One region of the Williamsia sp. z34 genome, then DNA from elsewhere that is predicted to be linked to it. Evidence: predicted binding sites of a transcription regulator. Region 1 holds the regulator's gene; each other region holds the start of a gene.

Region 1 (3,360 bases):
ATGGCAGCCATCGACCGCGTGGTGGCCGCGTGGACCGACCACCTGCGGACGATTCCACCGGAACGTCGCGATGCGGTCAGCGAGGCGGCGGGCTGGATAGTGGAGGAATTACGAGTCGGACTGTTCGCTCAACAGCTCCGAACCGCATACCCGATTTCAGAAAAGCGTGCCATCAAGGCGATCCGCGACCTGCGTTAGGCCGCGGGGTGTCGTCAGGACTTGCTCGACCTGAGGTCGTCGATTTCTTTCTGGAAATCGTCCACCGAGTCGAATGACCGGTAGACCGAGGCGAATCGAAGGTAGGCGACCTCGTCGAGTTCCCGGAGCGGGCCGAGGATGGCCAGACCCACCTCGTTGGCGGGGACTTCCGCCGAACCCGATGCCCGCACGGCTTCTTCCACCTGCTGCGCGAGATGCTGCAACTTGTCGTCGTCCACCGAACGGCCCTGGCAGGCGCGGCGGACGCCGCGCATGACCTTCTCGCGGCTGAAGGGTTCGGTGACGCCGGTGCGCTTGACCACCGACAGCACCGCGGTCTCCACCGTGGTGAAGCGGCGTGCACACTGCGAACAGGCACGGCGACGACGGATGGCCTGCCCCTCGTCCGCCACTCGCGAATCGACTACGCGGGTGTCCTCGTTCTTGCAAAACGGGCAATGCATGCACGATCCCTCGACAGTCGACGGCCTGGGCGGATTGACCAGACACTCTGCCTTCGAGGATACCGTCCGTGATCGCGGCCCCTCCACCGTCTACCTCGCGTAGACCGGGGTGACCAATGCCTGACCCACCGACAGTGCCGAGTTGTTCATTGCATTGAGCTCCATGATCTTTGCGACCACGGTCTCGGTCGGCATCTCGGGGGCGATACGTGATGCGATGGCGCCCAACGACTCCCCCGACTGGACGCGGACGACCTCGGTGCCCAGCCGGGCCGGATCGCTCGACTGCTGTATGACTCCGCCGAAGAACGTCATGAAGGCGACCACCAGCATCAGCCCCACGCCGGTGACCGCCGCGCCCGCCCAGGCGCGCCTACGGACGAAAACCATCTCACGTTCGGTCGGTATCCGCTGCTCGGAGTTACGCGATGCGGCACAGGAGACGGCCACGCGGCGCTGCGCGGACAGTCGGCGACCGGCGGGGCGGGTCGTGTCCGAGGGCCGTACCGGGCGCGTGGTGCGCGTGGCGGTATCGCTCTCGGGGTGGTGAACAGGCCGAGCTGTGGCCGGCCGGGTGATGGTGGTGGCTGCAGTCATGGGTTCAGTCCTCGGTCATCGGTTCAATCCCTATTCGATCACTCGTTCGATTGAAAGAGTGTTCGATTTGTATCACGGGCCTCCGACAAAGCGCCACGCCTTCTCGAACAAATGTTTGAGACTTGTGACCATTTGCACTATCTTTGTCCCATGGACCCCGCCCGACACCGCATGAACTGGAGGACCTGATGGCCGATACAACCCAGCCCCCGACACCGGCGGACGGGGCCGCGACCACTGTGGTCGCCACCGAACCACTCGCCGAGGGCTCACTGACCCCTCGCCAGAAAGCAGTTCTCGAGGTCATCCGTACCTCGGTCCGCCAACGCGGCTACCCGCCGAGCATCCGGGAGATCGGCGACGCGGTGGGCCTGACCTCGACGTCTTCGGTCGCCCACCAGCTCCGCACCCTCGAACGCAAGGGTTTCCTGCAGCGCGAGAACAACCGGCCCCGCGCGGTGAACATCCAGGACACCGACCTCAACCCGGCCACCGCGGCCGGTCAGGTCCAGACACCGGACGAATCCATGCCCACGCCGACGTTCGTCCCGGTGCTCGGCCGGATCGCCGCCGGCGGGCCGATCCTGGCCGAAGAAGCCGTCGAAGACGTCTTCCCTCTCCCCAAGGAGCTGGTCGGCGAGGGTTCGCTGTTCCTGCTCAAGGTCGTCGGCGAATCGATGATCGACGCCGCCATCTGCGACGGCGACTGGGTGGTCGTACGCCAGCAGAATGTGGCCGACAACGGCGACATCGTCGCCGCGATGATCGACGGTGACGCCACGATCAAGACGTTCAAACGGACCAAGGACGCGGTGTGGCTGATGCCCCACAACCCGGTGTTCGATCCGATCCCGGGCAACGACGCCGTCATCCTGGGCAAGGTCGTCACCGTGATGCGCCGACTCTGACCTGCCGGTCGTAGGCAGATCATCCCCAGACAGTGCGAAAGGCGGGGTGTACCGGAACTTTCCGGTACACCCCGCCTTTCGCGTTCGAGGCGGTGAGCGATCAGATCCTGGGGTCAGACCCCGAGGCTGCGGCCGATCACTTCCTTCATGATCTCGGTCGTTCCGCCGTAGATGGTCTGCACGCGAGAATCGAGGAACGCCTTGGCGACCGAGTATTCACGCATGTAGCCGTACCCACCGTGCAGCTGCAGGCACCGGTCGACCAGGTGCACCTGGTTCTCGGTCGCGTAGTACTTGGCCATCGCGGCGTCGGGGACGGTCAGTTTCTTCTCGTTGAGCAGACCGATGCAGTGATCGACGAAGACGCGGGTCGTCGTGGTCGAGGTGGACAGCTCGGCCAGCAGGAACCGGGTGTTCTGGAAGGTGCCGATCGAACGACCGAAAGCCTTGCGGTCCTTGGCGTACTGGACGGTGGTCTCCAGCACCTGCTCCATCGCGGCAGCAGCGACCACCGCAATCGACAGCCGTTCGCGTGGCAGGTTCTGCATGAGGTAGATGAAGCCGAGACCCTCTTCACCGAGCAGGTTCTCGGCGGGCACGCGGACGTTGTCGAAGCTCAGCTCGGCGGTGTCCTGTGCCTTCATGCCGACCTTGTCGAGGTTGCGGCCGCGTTCGAAGCCTTCCATACCGCGTTCGACGACCAGCAGGCTGAAGCCTTTCGCGCCGGCCTCCGGGTCGGTACGTGCGACCACGATCACCAGGTCGGCGTTTATGCCGTTGGTGATGAAGGTCTTCGATCCGTTGAGCACCCAGTGGTCGCCGTCTTTCTTGGCGGTGGTCTTGATGCCCTGCAGGTCTGAACCGGTTCCGGGCTCGGTCATCGCGATGGCGGTGATGAGTTCACCGGAGGTGAACCCGGGAAGCCAGCGCGCCTTCTGCTCGTCGGTCGTCAGCTCCAGCAGGTACGGCGCGATGACGTCGTTGTGCAGGGTGAATCCCAGACCGCTGTATCCACCGCGGGCGGATTCCTCGGAGACGATGGCCTGATAGCGGAAGTCGTCGACTCCGCCGCCGCCGAACTCCTCGGGTGCATCCACGGCGAGGAAGCCGTTCTTACCTGCTTCGATCCACACATCGCGATCGACGATGTTCTGCTCTTCCCACCGCGCGTGGTGCGGCGCCACGTGCTGCTC
Region 2 (3,360 bases), on a different contig from region 1:
TCGGCATCCTGCGTGGACTCAAGGAACGGTACGAGGTGCACCACGGCGTCCGGATCACGGACTCCGCACTGGTCGCGGCCGCAACACTGAGTGATCGTTACATCACGTCGCGGTTCCTGCCCGACAAGGCCATCGACCTGGTCGACGAGGCAGCATCTCGGCTCCGGATGGAAATCGATTCGCGCCCAGTCGAAATCGACGAGGTCGAGCGCATCGTGCGTCGGCTCGAAGTCGAAGAGGTCGCGTTGGAGAAGGAATCCGACGCCGCGTCGAAGATCCGCCTCGACAAGCTCCGTCAGGAGCTGGCCGACCAGCGAGAGAAGCTCAACGAGCTCTCCGCGCGCTGGCAGGGTGAGAAGAACGCGATCGACTCGGTCCGCGACCTCAAGGAACGCCTCGAAAACCTGCGCGGTGAATCCGAGCGGGCCGAGCGCGATGGGGATCTGGGCCGGGCAGCCGAACTGCGGTACGGCACCATCCCGACCCTGGAAAAGGAACTCGCTGCCGCCATGGAGAAGTCGGGTGCAGACCCGACCGGCGACGTGATGCTGCAGGAAGAGGTCGGCCCTGACGATGTGGCACAGGTGGTTTCCGCCTGGACGGGTATCCCGGCCGGCCGCATGCTCGAGGGTGAGACCGCGAAACTGCTGCGGATGGAAGACGAACTCGGATCTCGGGTCGTCGGCCAGAAGCTGGCCGTCGAGGCGGTGTCCGACGCGGTTCGTCGTGCTCGCGCCGGTGTCGCCGACCCGAACCGGCCGCTGGGCTCGTTCCTGTTCCTCGGACCGACCGGCGTCGGTAAAACCGAGTTGGCCAAGGCTCTTGCCGAGTTCTTGTTCGACGACGAACACGCCATGGTTCGCATCGACATGAGCGAGTACGGCGAAAAGCACAGTGTGGCAAGGCTCGTGGGTGCTCCTCCCGGCTACGTAGGCTACGAGTCCGGTGGCCAATTGACCGAGGCCGTTCGACGCCGCCCCTACACGGTGGTGCTGTTCGACGAGGTCGAGAAGGCACATCCGGATGTGTTCGACATCCTGCTGCAGGTGCTCGACGAGGGACGGCTGACCGATGGTCAGGGCCGCACGGTCGACTTCCGCAACACCATCTTGATCCTGACGTCCAACCTGGGAGCAGGTGGCGACAAGGACCAGGTGATGGCGGCCGTCCGGGCGGCGTTCAAGCCGGAGTTCATCAACCGACTCGACGACGTCGTGGTGTTCGACTCGCTGACCGCCGAACAACTGGTGTCGATCGTCGACATCCAGCTCGGCCAGCTGGGCAAGCGCCTGGCACAGCGTCGGTTGCAGCTGGAGGTCTCGGAGGACGCCAAGAAGTGGCTCGCCACCCGCGGATTCGATCCGCTCTACGGTGCCCGCCCGCTGCGCCGGTTGGTGCAGCAGGCGATCGGCGACCAGCTGGCCCGGGCATTGCTGGCCGGCAAGATCGCCGACGGCGACGTTGTCCCGGTGACCACCAGCGACGATGCCGAGACGTTGGTCGTCGGCTGACCTGGCCGACTGTTTGAACGAGAACCCCTGCACCGCAACGGTGTAGGGGTTCTCGCTTGTTGCGGGAACGAGGATTGACACTCTCGATCAGTTCGAACATACGTTTGATTACTCGGCATTTTGGGGCTACACTTCTCTTCAAGCGCTTTCGCGTTCGTTCACAGGGGCTGGGGGGTCCGGGGTGTCTGATCAGTTCGCAATCGACATGCCGACGCATGCTGCCCTGCTCGAGCTCGAGGCGGCTGTCGAGCGCATCGCCACAACGGATTTGACGCCGCTGTCTGATGAAGACTGCGTGCGGGTGCTGCAGCGGATCGAAACCTCGACGCGAAGACTGCAGGCCGCAGCTTTGCCGGTATTACGCGAAGTTACTGTGCGGCGGGCTTTTTCGAAGGTGGGTTTCGGGTCGCCGGTGGCGATGCTCAAACACCTGTTGCGGTTGCGGCCCGGGGCGGCCCGTAAACGGCTGGAGGCAATGGACGCTCTGACCGCATCGGTGATGCCCAGTGGTGAGATCGTCGCACCGCGGTATCCGGAGACAGCGGCGGCGTTGCGGGACGGAGCGATCGATCTCGAGCATGCGGCGATCGTGTTGGACGTGATGGCCAAGATCCCCGCGAAGGTCGATGCGGAAAAGCGGGAGAACACCGAGGCCGCGATGGCGGAGTTGTGCCAGCGGTACACCCCGCCAGAAGTGGAGCGGATCGGTGAGCGGATCGTCGAGTATCTCGATCCCGACGGTACGTTGACCGACGATGCGGACCGCGCCCGCCATCGCGGTCTGAGCCTGGGCAATCAGTCCACGAACTTGATGTCGAAGATCACCGGCCATCTGGACCCGGTGACGCGCGCCCTGCTGGACGTGATGTTGACCGTCTGGGCCGCGAAAGGGATGAACAATCCTGGTGACCCGCTGTCCCCGTCGGGCGCGGTGGACGACCCGGCCCTGGACAAAGACATCCTGCAGGCCGCTGCTGACAATGACATTCGCAGTCAGGCGCAGCGCAACTGATGCGTTGAAGGCCGCGCTGCTGTATTTGATCGAGTCCGGTCAGCTCGGCAGATCGCACCGTGGTCTGCCGGTGCAGGTGATCATCTCGATGACGAAAGATCAGCTCGACGAATCGCTGCGGTCCTCACCTGACGCCGCCGGTGTGGTCATCGACATCGATGAACGCGACGACGGTGTTGCCGATGCCGATGCCGATGCCGATGCCGATGCCGAGGTACCGGACGAGTCGCAGCCGGAGCCGGAGCCTGAATCGGAATCGGAATCGGTGGAGGTTCTCGAGCCGGAGGTGCTGGAGCCGAGCAGGACCCGATCGGGTGAACTTGTGCCACTTGAAAGCCGGAGTCCGGTGCGGCCGTACGGATCAGGTGTGGCGTATACGGCGACCGGAACGATTCTGCCCATCGGTGATGCTGTGGAACTCGCTGTGCGCAGCGACAAATCGTTGGCGATCTTCAAGAATCACTCGAACGAGATCCTGTACTACGGGCGGGCGCGTCGGCTGGCGAGCGAGTCGCAGCGGCTGGCGATGTTCGCTGCTCATCGCGGTTGCTCGACGCCAGGATGTTCAAATCCGGCAATGTGGGCCGAAGCCCATCACATTTTGGAATGGGTGCTCGGCGGATTCACCGATATCTTCAACGAGGCACCGGCGTGTCCGCAGCACCACAAGCTGATCGGTCCGGGGGTCAATCAATGGCAGACGGTGATGCTCACCGAAGGACCGGATGCGGGTCGGTGTGCCTGGATTCCACCGGCCTTCATCGATCCGGAAAGAAAGCCCATGGTCAACCGGGCGCACCACCCCGACGAGGCGCTTCGCGAGGCTCGGGAGGCAAT
Region 3 (3,360 bases), on a different contig from region 1:
GCCGCCGGCATGGCCGCGGAGAACCCCATGGGTCGCATCGGTGATCCGCTGGACGACATCGGTCCCGTTGCCGTCTTCCTGGCCGGTGATGACAGCCGTTACCTCACCGGCAACACCCTTTTCGTCGACGGTGGTGCCCACATCAACGGTGTCCAATGGGCGCCGGCCGTCGATTAGGGTCGTCTCTGGCATTTTTTCGGGCTCCTGCGGTTGCTACCTGCGCGGCCGCAGCGATTTCGCCGCGTTGTTGCCCTTCACCGCTGAATAGAGCAGGACGACGAGCACCACCAGAAACATGACGGCTGCAGCGACAGCTGACACCACAGATCCGAAACCTGTGATGACGCCGATCGCGACCTGTATGCATAACCCCGCCAAGGCTGTCCAGACCGCCCGGCGCAGAAGCGGCCGCGCAACCTGATGGGCCAACTGCCACGCTTCAGGGCTCGACAAAGTCGCCTTCGTGCGTATGCCCATGACGGGATTCGGCTCGTCACCGACGAGTCGCGGCATCAGTCCGGCAGCGAACGCGACGATGAGCGTCGACGACGTCAGTGACGCCGTCAGACCCAGTAGGTCAGATGATGCCACCGGCCGGCCTCTACGTCAGATTGCGTGCATCGGAGTTCCCGGCGGGTGCCGCTGGAACACACCTGACTGTATGCGAATCGATGCCGACGCGGCTGTCCGGGGTGACGCGATCCAGGTGTTGGCGGATGAGTAGCGGGGTAGTTTGCGGGCGGGTTACCGGCGGCAGCAGCGTCTTTCATCTCTGGCGCGACGGCCCTCAACGGGCAAACGCGGGCTCAGGTGTCCACGCTGCGTGCGGTGAGGTCGAGGTTCGAGGGCTACCACGGTATTGGGGAAGGCGCTGCTGATCCGGGGGTCGGTACCCTTGCCAACGTCGTACCTGAACTCAACGGCCGCCCACGCAAACGCTGCGACTGGAGAACTCCGCCAAAGAACGACAAACTACTGCAATTGGTGCAGGGCAGGCCGAATCGGCATTGGTTCCTGCAGTTACAACACCTTGTCTATTGGGCTGTTCGATCGAGATTGAGGTTAGGTATTTCGTCTTGCTACCGAAAGACGTTGGGTCCGAGCGGAATTGATTCACAAAAACCATTGCGAACGTATGTTCGATCGACTAGGCTGTAATTAGTCGGCCCCGAGCATCACGTATCTGACGCCTTCCCCGCAGAGACACCCGGTCGACGCCCCGGTTTGTGTGTTCTCTCCTTGGAAGGTGCTGTGCCATGCGACTTCTCGAGATGGTCGACGATCTGGTCGACCTGGCGATACCCGATGACGCGAACGCGGTGTTGGGGGTGGTGAAAGATCTGATCACGCTGCGTAATGCCACCGAGCATCAGCTGGCGGTGTGTGCGGCGGTGATCGACGAGTCGGGCATTGCCCGTGAGGCGGGGTCGACGACGTCGAAGTTGTTGCAGGCCAACGGTGCGGCACCAGTTTCGGCGTATCGCTGGTTGCGCATCGGACTTGGTTTGGTCGGGTTGGATCGTACGGCCGGGTATTCGAAGGATGGGTTTCTGTCCTCTGAGCATGTCGATGCGGTAGTCAAGGGTGTCGCCCATGTTGTCGGGCGGTCGGAGGATCCGGTCGCCGCCGAGGAGCAGGTCGGGTTCGTGCGGAAACTGTTGAACCACGCCATCTCCGGAGCACCGCCGGCGGAGATCAGCACCGCAGCCCGCGCACTGGGCAACGAGATCGCCGCAGATACTGGTGGTCCGCCGCCGGCCGAAGACCGGTCGTTGAACAGTCTGGAATACAAAGTCCGCGAGGGCCGCTGTGTCGGCACATTCGATCTTGATGCGGTGATCGGGGAAAAGTTGCACTCGGCGTTGGATCTCTGGTCCCGGGCACGTCCTGAGCCAGATGGTTCGGATGATCCGCGGTCCCCAACCCAACGCCGCGCGGACGCGCTACATCAATTGTTGGACTGCGGCGGTGGTGGACAGACGCTGGTGTCAGCGCCGCGCACCGAGGTGATGGTCACCGTGCCTGCCGATCATCCGGAGGCTGCCACCCTGCCGTGGATGGGTCCGGTCACCGAAGCGACCGCTGCGATGTTGGCGTGTGATTCGTCGATCACCTCCATCACCCTCGACGGGCAGGACGTCCCGATCGATCTCAGTCCACCCAAACGGCTCTTCACCGGTCTGGTCCGCAAGGCCATCATCATTCGCGACACCTGCTGTGTGAAATGCGGTGGACATGCGAGCTGGTCGGACTGCCATCACATCGTGCACTTCGTCGACGGCGGTCTGACCACTCTGGAGAACGGGTGCTTGCTGTGCCGCACCTGCCACATGGCGGTCCACAACACCGGCTGGGACGTGATCATGGGCTCGGACGGACACCCGTGGATGATCCCGCCGGCCGATATCGATCCGCAGCGAAAACCTCTACCGGCCTACAACCGACGCACCCTGACCCTGGCCGCCTGACCAGATCAAACTCTCCACCACTTCACCAAAGCTTCCCACCAGCGCACCCGAGATCGTGTCGGGACCGCGCATGCATCTTTGACAACTTCACAGTGTGAGCGGCTGTGGTGTCGGCGCCGGGACATGCCGAGCGCCGACACCACGGTGGTCAGTCTTGGTTCGTCAGACCGTGATCGCGCGTCGCATCATCTTGCCGGTTGCGTTGCGGGGCAACGGATGTTCCGTGATCCGCCACTGCGTCGGGACCTTGTAATACGAGAGTCGCTCGGTCGCGAAGGCGCGCAGGTCGTCTTCGGTCACGGAGGCTCCGGGCCGGGCGACGATCACGGCAGCGACTTCTTGGCCCAGGTCGGGATGAGGCACGCCGACCACTGCGCACTCGGCCACGTCGGGATGCTCGTCGAGGCACTGCTCGATCTCGGTGGGGTAGACGTTCTCGCCACCGCGCAGGATCAGATCGGAGCGGCGGCCGGTGAGCTGCAACCGTCCACCGTCCATGCGGCCGAAATCGCCTGTGCGCAACCATCGTCCGGGTGCGATGGCGGCGGCGGTGGCTGCCTCGTCTTCCCAATAGCCGAGCATGACGAACGGACTGCGTACGCAGATCTCACCCTCGGTGCCCTCGGGAAGCACTTCCCCGAACGGATCGCGGATCTGCAGGCTCACGGTGACGATGGGGCGGCCCAGGGTGCCGGGGAACGCCTCGATGTCGGCGGGGGTCGCGACGGCGATGGCCGTGCTGCACTCCGTCAGTCCATAGCTGTCGACCAGTGCGTTGCGGGCGAACGCGAACTTGGCCTGCAATTTCTCCTTGAACGCGACGGAGGAGGGTGCCGAGGCGAGTGCGAACGACTTCAGAGATGACAGGTCGTACTTCTCGACGTTGTCGTGC
Region 4 (3,360 bases), 470 kb from region 1:
GTTGCATTCGCCGCAGTGGCCGGAACCATCAGCGCTGCACACGCGAGCGCCGCAACCGTTGTCACCGAACGGACAGTTTTCATCATCTGCAAAGAATAGGCGCTATCACCCCAGCTCACCCGGCCTAGAAGGAAATCGAACAAAAGCCCTCTCGCGTCCCGACCAATAGGCCATATCAGACCAGCGGCGCCGTATAATCCGACGTACATTGTCCGCGTTCACTTTTCACAGAGCCGAGGAATGCAGTGCCACCTTCTACTCGCCAGGCACCTCGACTCGGATTGTTCACCCGCAACGCGGTGGGAACGTCCTCCGCCGAAGCGTTCATGATCATCGCCATCGCCACGATCCTGGTCACCCGGGCATATCTCTGGTTGACCGACTACCCGCAGGTCGGCGGCGGCACCCTGCACATCGCCCACGCGCTTTACGGTGGCGCGCTGATGATGCTTGCACTACTGGTGAATTGGTGGTTTCTCGGCTATGGTTCGCGCGTACTCACGGTCCTGTTCGGCGGGATCGGATTCGGGCTCTTCCTGGACGAGGTGGGCAAGTTCGTCACGAAGGACAACGACTACTTCTACGGGCCCTCCGCCGAAATCATGTATGTCTTGGTGGTGGTCGTCATCATCATCGGTCGAATGATGAGGGAGATCAGGCCGCTCACCGCCAACGAAAATCTCGCGTCCGCGGCCGCCATCGCGGCCGACGGAGTCGCCCGGGGACTCCAGGCGCACCGCAGGGAACTCGCGTTACGAATGGTCGAGCAGGCCGAAGAACTCGGGGCCGACCCGGCGTCCGCGCGAAGTATTCGGGAACTCTTGATCGGCGCACCCATCGCGTCTGCCCGCCTGTATGCGTTACAGCAGTGGGCACCTCGCCTGGTGCCGAACTTCTTCCGGCATCCGCGGTGGCTCCCGATCGTGTCCTGGCTGATGATCTTTTCGGCGACGGTCGCCTTTGCATTCTCCACCGTCGGCGTGACGCTGGGAAACACGTATTACGAAAGCAACCACGTCGAACTGGACTTCGGCGGACGGAACATCGCCACGGTCATCCTGATGGTCAGCGCCGTTGTCACGCTGGCCTTTTCGGTGCCGGCGATGATGGCCCGGAAGCGGACGGACAAACCATGGCCACTGCAACTCCTGCGCTATGCCGCACTCACGTTCACGATGCTCAACGCACTGGTTGACTTCGCAACCGACGGTTTCGGCGCTTTGGCCAACCTGGGCGTCGGTCTTTTCACTTTGGCGATCATCTCCTACCACCTCGAGCTCCGGGCCCGCCAAGCCAGACCGCGGGCACACGACGAGGCCGTCGCTGCGACCGACGATGCCGCCGAGGTCAAGTCCGTATCGCCCGAACCCGTCGGCCGGCCGTAATCATCGAGCAACAGCAAACCGCCTGGCGCCGATCACATCTGGCCCACGCAAACGCTTTGTCTCGCGCCCAGGTTGGTCCGGCCAGGACCCAAATTAGTCGAACAAACATTCGACACATAGTCGATTTCCGGTGTATCCTGATCGTAAGCGTTTTGATCAGATGTGCTGGGGGGCATGATGTCTGACGATCCACCTGTTGACTCTTCGGTTGATTCCTCGCCGGTTCCGGTACTGGTGCGCATGTACCTCGAGTTGGAGTTGCTCGTTGCCGATATCGCGGACTGCGCTGATTCCGATATGTCTGGCGCGGAAGTCAATGAGCTTGTGCGGGTGCATGAACGGATCGCTCGTAAGGTTGAGTTCACCGGGTTGCGTCACCTGTTGCGGGTCTCGGATCGGTCATCGTTTACCGAAGCCGGGTATTCGTCGTTGTTCGGTTTCACCCGTAGCGAGTTGCGGTTGACCAAAGGGCAAACCATGTCCCGGATCCGGGGCCTGGAGGCGGTCGGCCGATTCCATACGTTGCAGGGTGAGGTGTTGGCGCCGAAATGCCCTGCGGCCGAGCAGGCGTGGTCACGCGGTTTGATCGGGGTGGCGCATATGGATGTGATGTTGGATGTGCGCAAGCAGATCCCGTCGGCCTCGGATCCGGCTGTCTATGACGTGGTCGATCACTGGATGACCGAAGAGGCCGTCGGCCAAGATCCCACCCAGCTGACCGCCGCCGGTCGCGCGGTGTTGGCCCGGGTCGACCCCGATGGTCGGTTGACTGATGATTCGGATCGGGCCCGTAAACGGTCGATGGGTATCGGGGATCAGGGGGTAGATCTGATGGCCAAGATCACCGGCACCCTGGATCCGGAAACGCTGGCCTTGTTGAGGACGGTGATGGATGTGTGGGCGGCGCCGGGGATGAACAATCCAGCCGACCCCAACTCGCCGACCGGGGCGTCCGATGATCCGAAACAGGACCAAGAGTTGATCAAGGCTGCCGCTGAGCGGGATACCCGCTCGAAGGGCGAACAATTCCACGACGCGCTCAAGGCGATCCTGAAGACGATTTTGGAGTGCAACCTGCTTGGGAAGTCGCATCGGGGTTTGCCGGCGCAGTTGGTCATCACGATGACCAAAGAGCAGCTTGACGAGTGCGCGGGGATCGCCAGAACGGCGTCGGGAGTGGACATTCCGGTCAACGAGGCCCTGAATTTGGCGGCCCGGTCGGACAAATATCTGGCCGTGTTTGCTGACCACTCCGCTGAGGTGTTGTATCTCGGCCGGACCAAACGGACCGCGCAGAAGGGGCAACGGTTGGCGTTGTTCGTCCGGGATCGCGGTTGTTCGCATCCTGGTTGTACCAATCCGGCGACCTGGGTCGAGGCCCATCACTTACTTGCCTGGATCAATGGTGGTTTGACCGACATCGACATGATGGGATCAGCCTGCCCGCCGCACCACAAACTCATCGGTGATGGACCGCATCAGTGGCAAACAATCATGATCACCGAAGGCCCCGACACGGGTCGGGTCGGCTGGATACCGCCGGCGTCGGTGGATCCGGAAAGAAAACGCGGGTCAACCGGGCCCAGCATGTCAACGAAACCCTCGCAGCAGCCTGGCAAAAAGTGCTCGCCGACCGCCAGGACTCACTCGCACAACACCGACAAAAACTCTCCCGCGATCACGACAACGGCGAATCCGCGCCAGAACCCGAAGCCGAACCGGAGGTCGATGATCCTGACCAGACCGACTAGCGACTACCCGAGGTCACGCGCCAGTGCACGTCCGGCCGCGCGACCGGAGAAGATGCATCCGCCCAGGAAGGTTCCCTCCAGAGCGTTGTAGCCATGCACCCCGCCGCCACCGAATCCCGCGACCTCACCGGCAGCGTACAAACCGTCGAAGGCACTGCCATCGGAGCGGATCACCTGCGAGTCGAGGTTTGTCTCCAGACCGCCCAGGGTCTTGCGCGTCACCA

Evidence for each region. Region 1 encodes LexA, which represses DNA repair genes until DNA is damaged. Its sites were predicted from a motif close to CGAACANNTGTTCG; they were not measured.
Region 2: AC51GT_RS15025 (DUF222 domain-containing protein) is a predicted target of LexA. The motif match lies at 1,605-1,618, and genes of this name have one in related genera.
Region 3: AC51GT_RS19235 (DUF222 domain-containing protein) is a predicted target of LexA. The motif match lies at 1,129-1,142, and genes of this name have one in related genera.
Region 4: AC51GT_RS07835 (HNH endonuclease signature motif containing protein) is a predicted target of LexA. The motif match lies at 1,484-1,497, and genes of this name have one in related genera.

Annotation. Positions count from the first base shown of each region.
Region 1 covers NZ_JCANWW010000002.1:269,334-272,693, reverse strand. Annotated here, with positions in the region: gene hrpA (ATP-dependent RNA helicase HrpA) at 1-198, shown strand, start outside; gene nrdR (transcriptional regulator NrdR) at 213-662, opposite strand; gene AC51GT_RS05595 (LysM peptidoglycan-binding domain-containing protein) at 753-1,259, opposite strand; gene lexA (transcriptional repressor LexA) at 1,448-2,167, shown strand; gene AC51GT_RS05585 (acyl-CoA dehydrogenase family protein) at 2,281-3,360, opposite strand, start outside.
Region 2 covers NZ_JCANWW010000005.1:332,700-336,059, forward strand. Annotated here, with positions in the region: gene clpB (ATP-dependent chaperone ClpB) at 1-1,511, shown strand, start outside; gene AC51GT_RS15025 (DUF222 domain-containing protein) at 1,693-2,523, shown strand; gene AC51GT_RS15030 (HNH endonuclease signature motif containing protein) at 2,492-3,360, shown strand, end outside.
Region 3 covers NZ_JCANWW010000008.1:13,498-16,857, forward strand. Annotated here, with positions in the region: gene AC51GT_RS19225 (SDR family NAD(P)-dependent oxidoreductase) at 1-177, shown strand, start outside; gene AC51GT_RS19230 (SdpI family protein) at 214-591, opposite strand; gene AC51GT_RS19235 (DUF222 domain-containing protein) at 1,257-2,468, shown strand; gene casG (steroid-24-oyl-CoA synthetase) at 2,631-3,360, opposite strand, start outside.
Region 4 covers NZ_JCANWW010000002.1:740,128-743,487, forward strand. Annotated here, with positions in the region: gene AC51GT_RS07825 (cupin domain-containing protein) at 1-86, opposite strand, end outside; gene AC51GT_RS07830 (hypothetical protein) at 327-1,385, shown strand; gene AC51GT_RS07835 (HNH endonuclease signature motif containing protein) at 1,560-3,227, shown strand; gene AC51GT_RS07840 (FAD-binding dehydrogenase) at 3,140-3,360, opposite strand, start outside.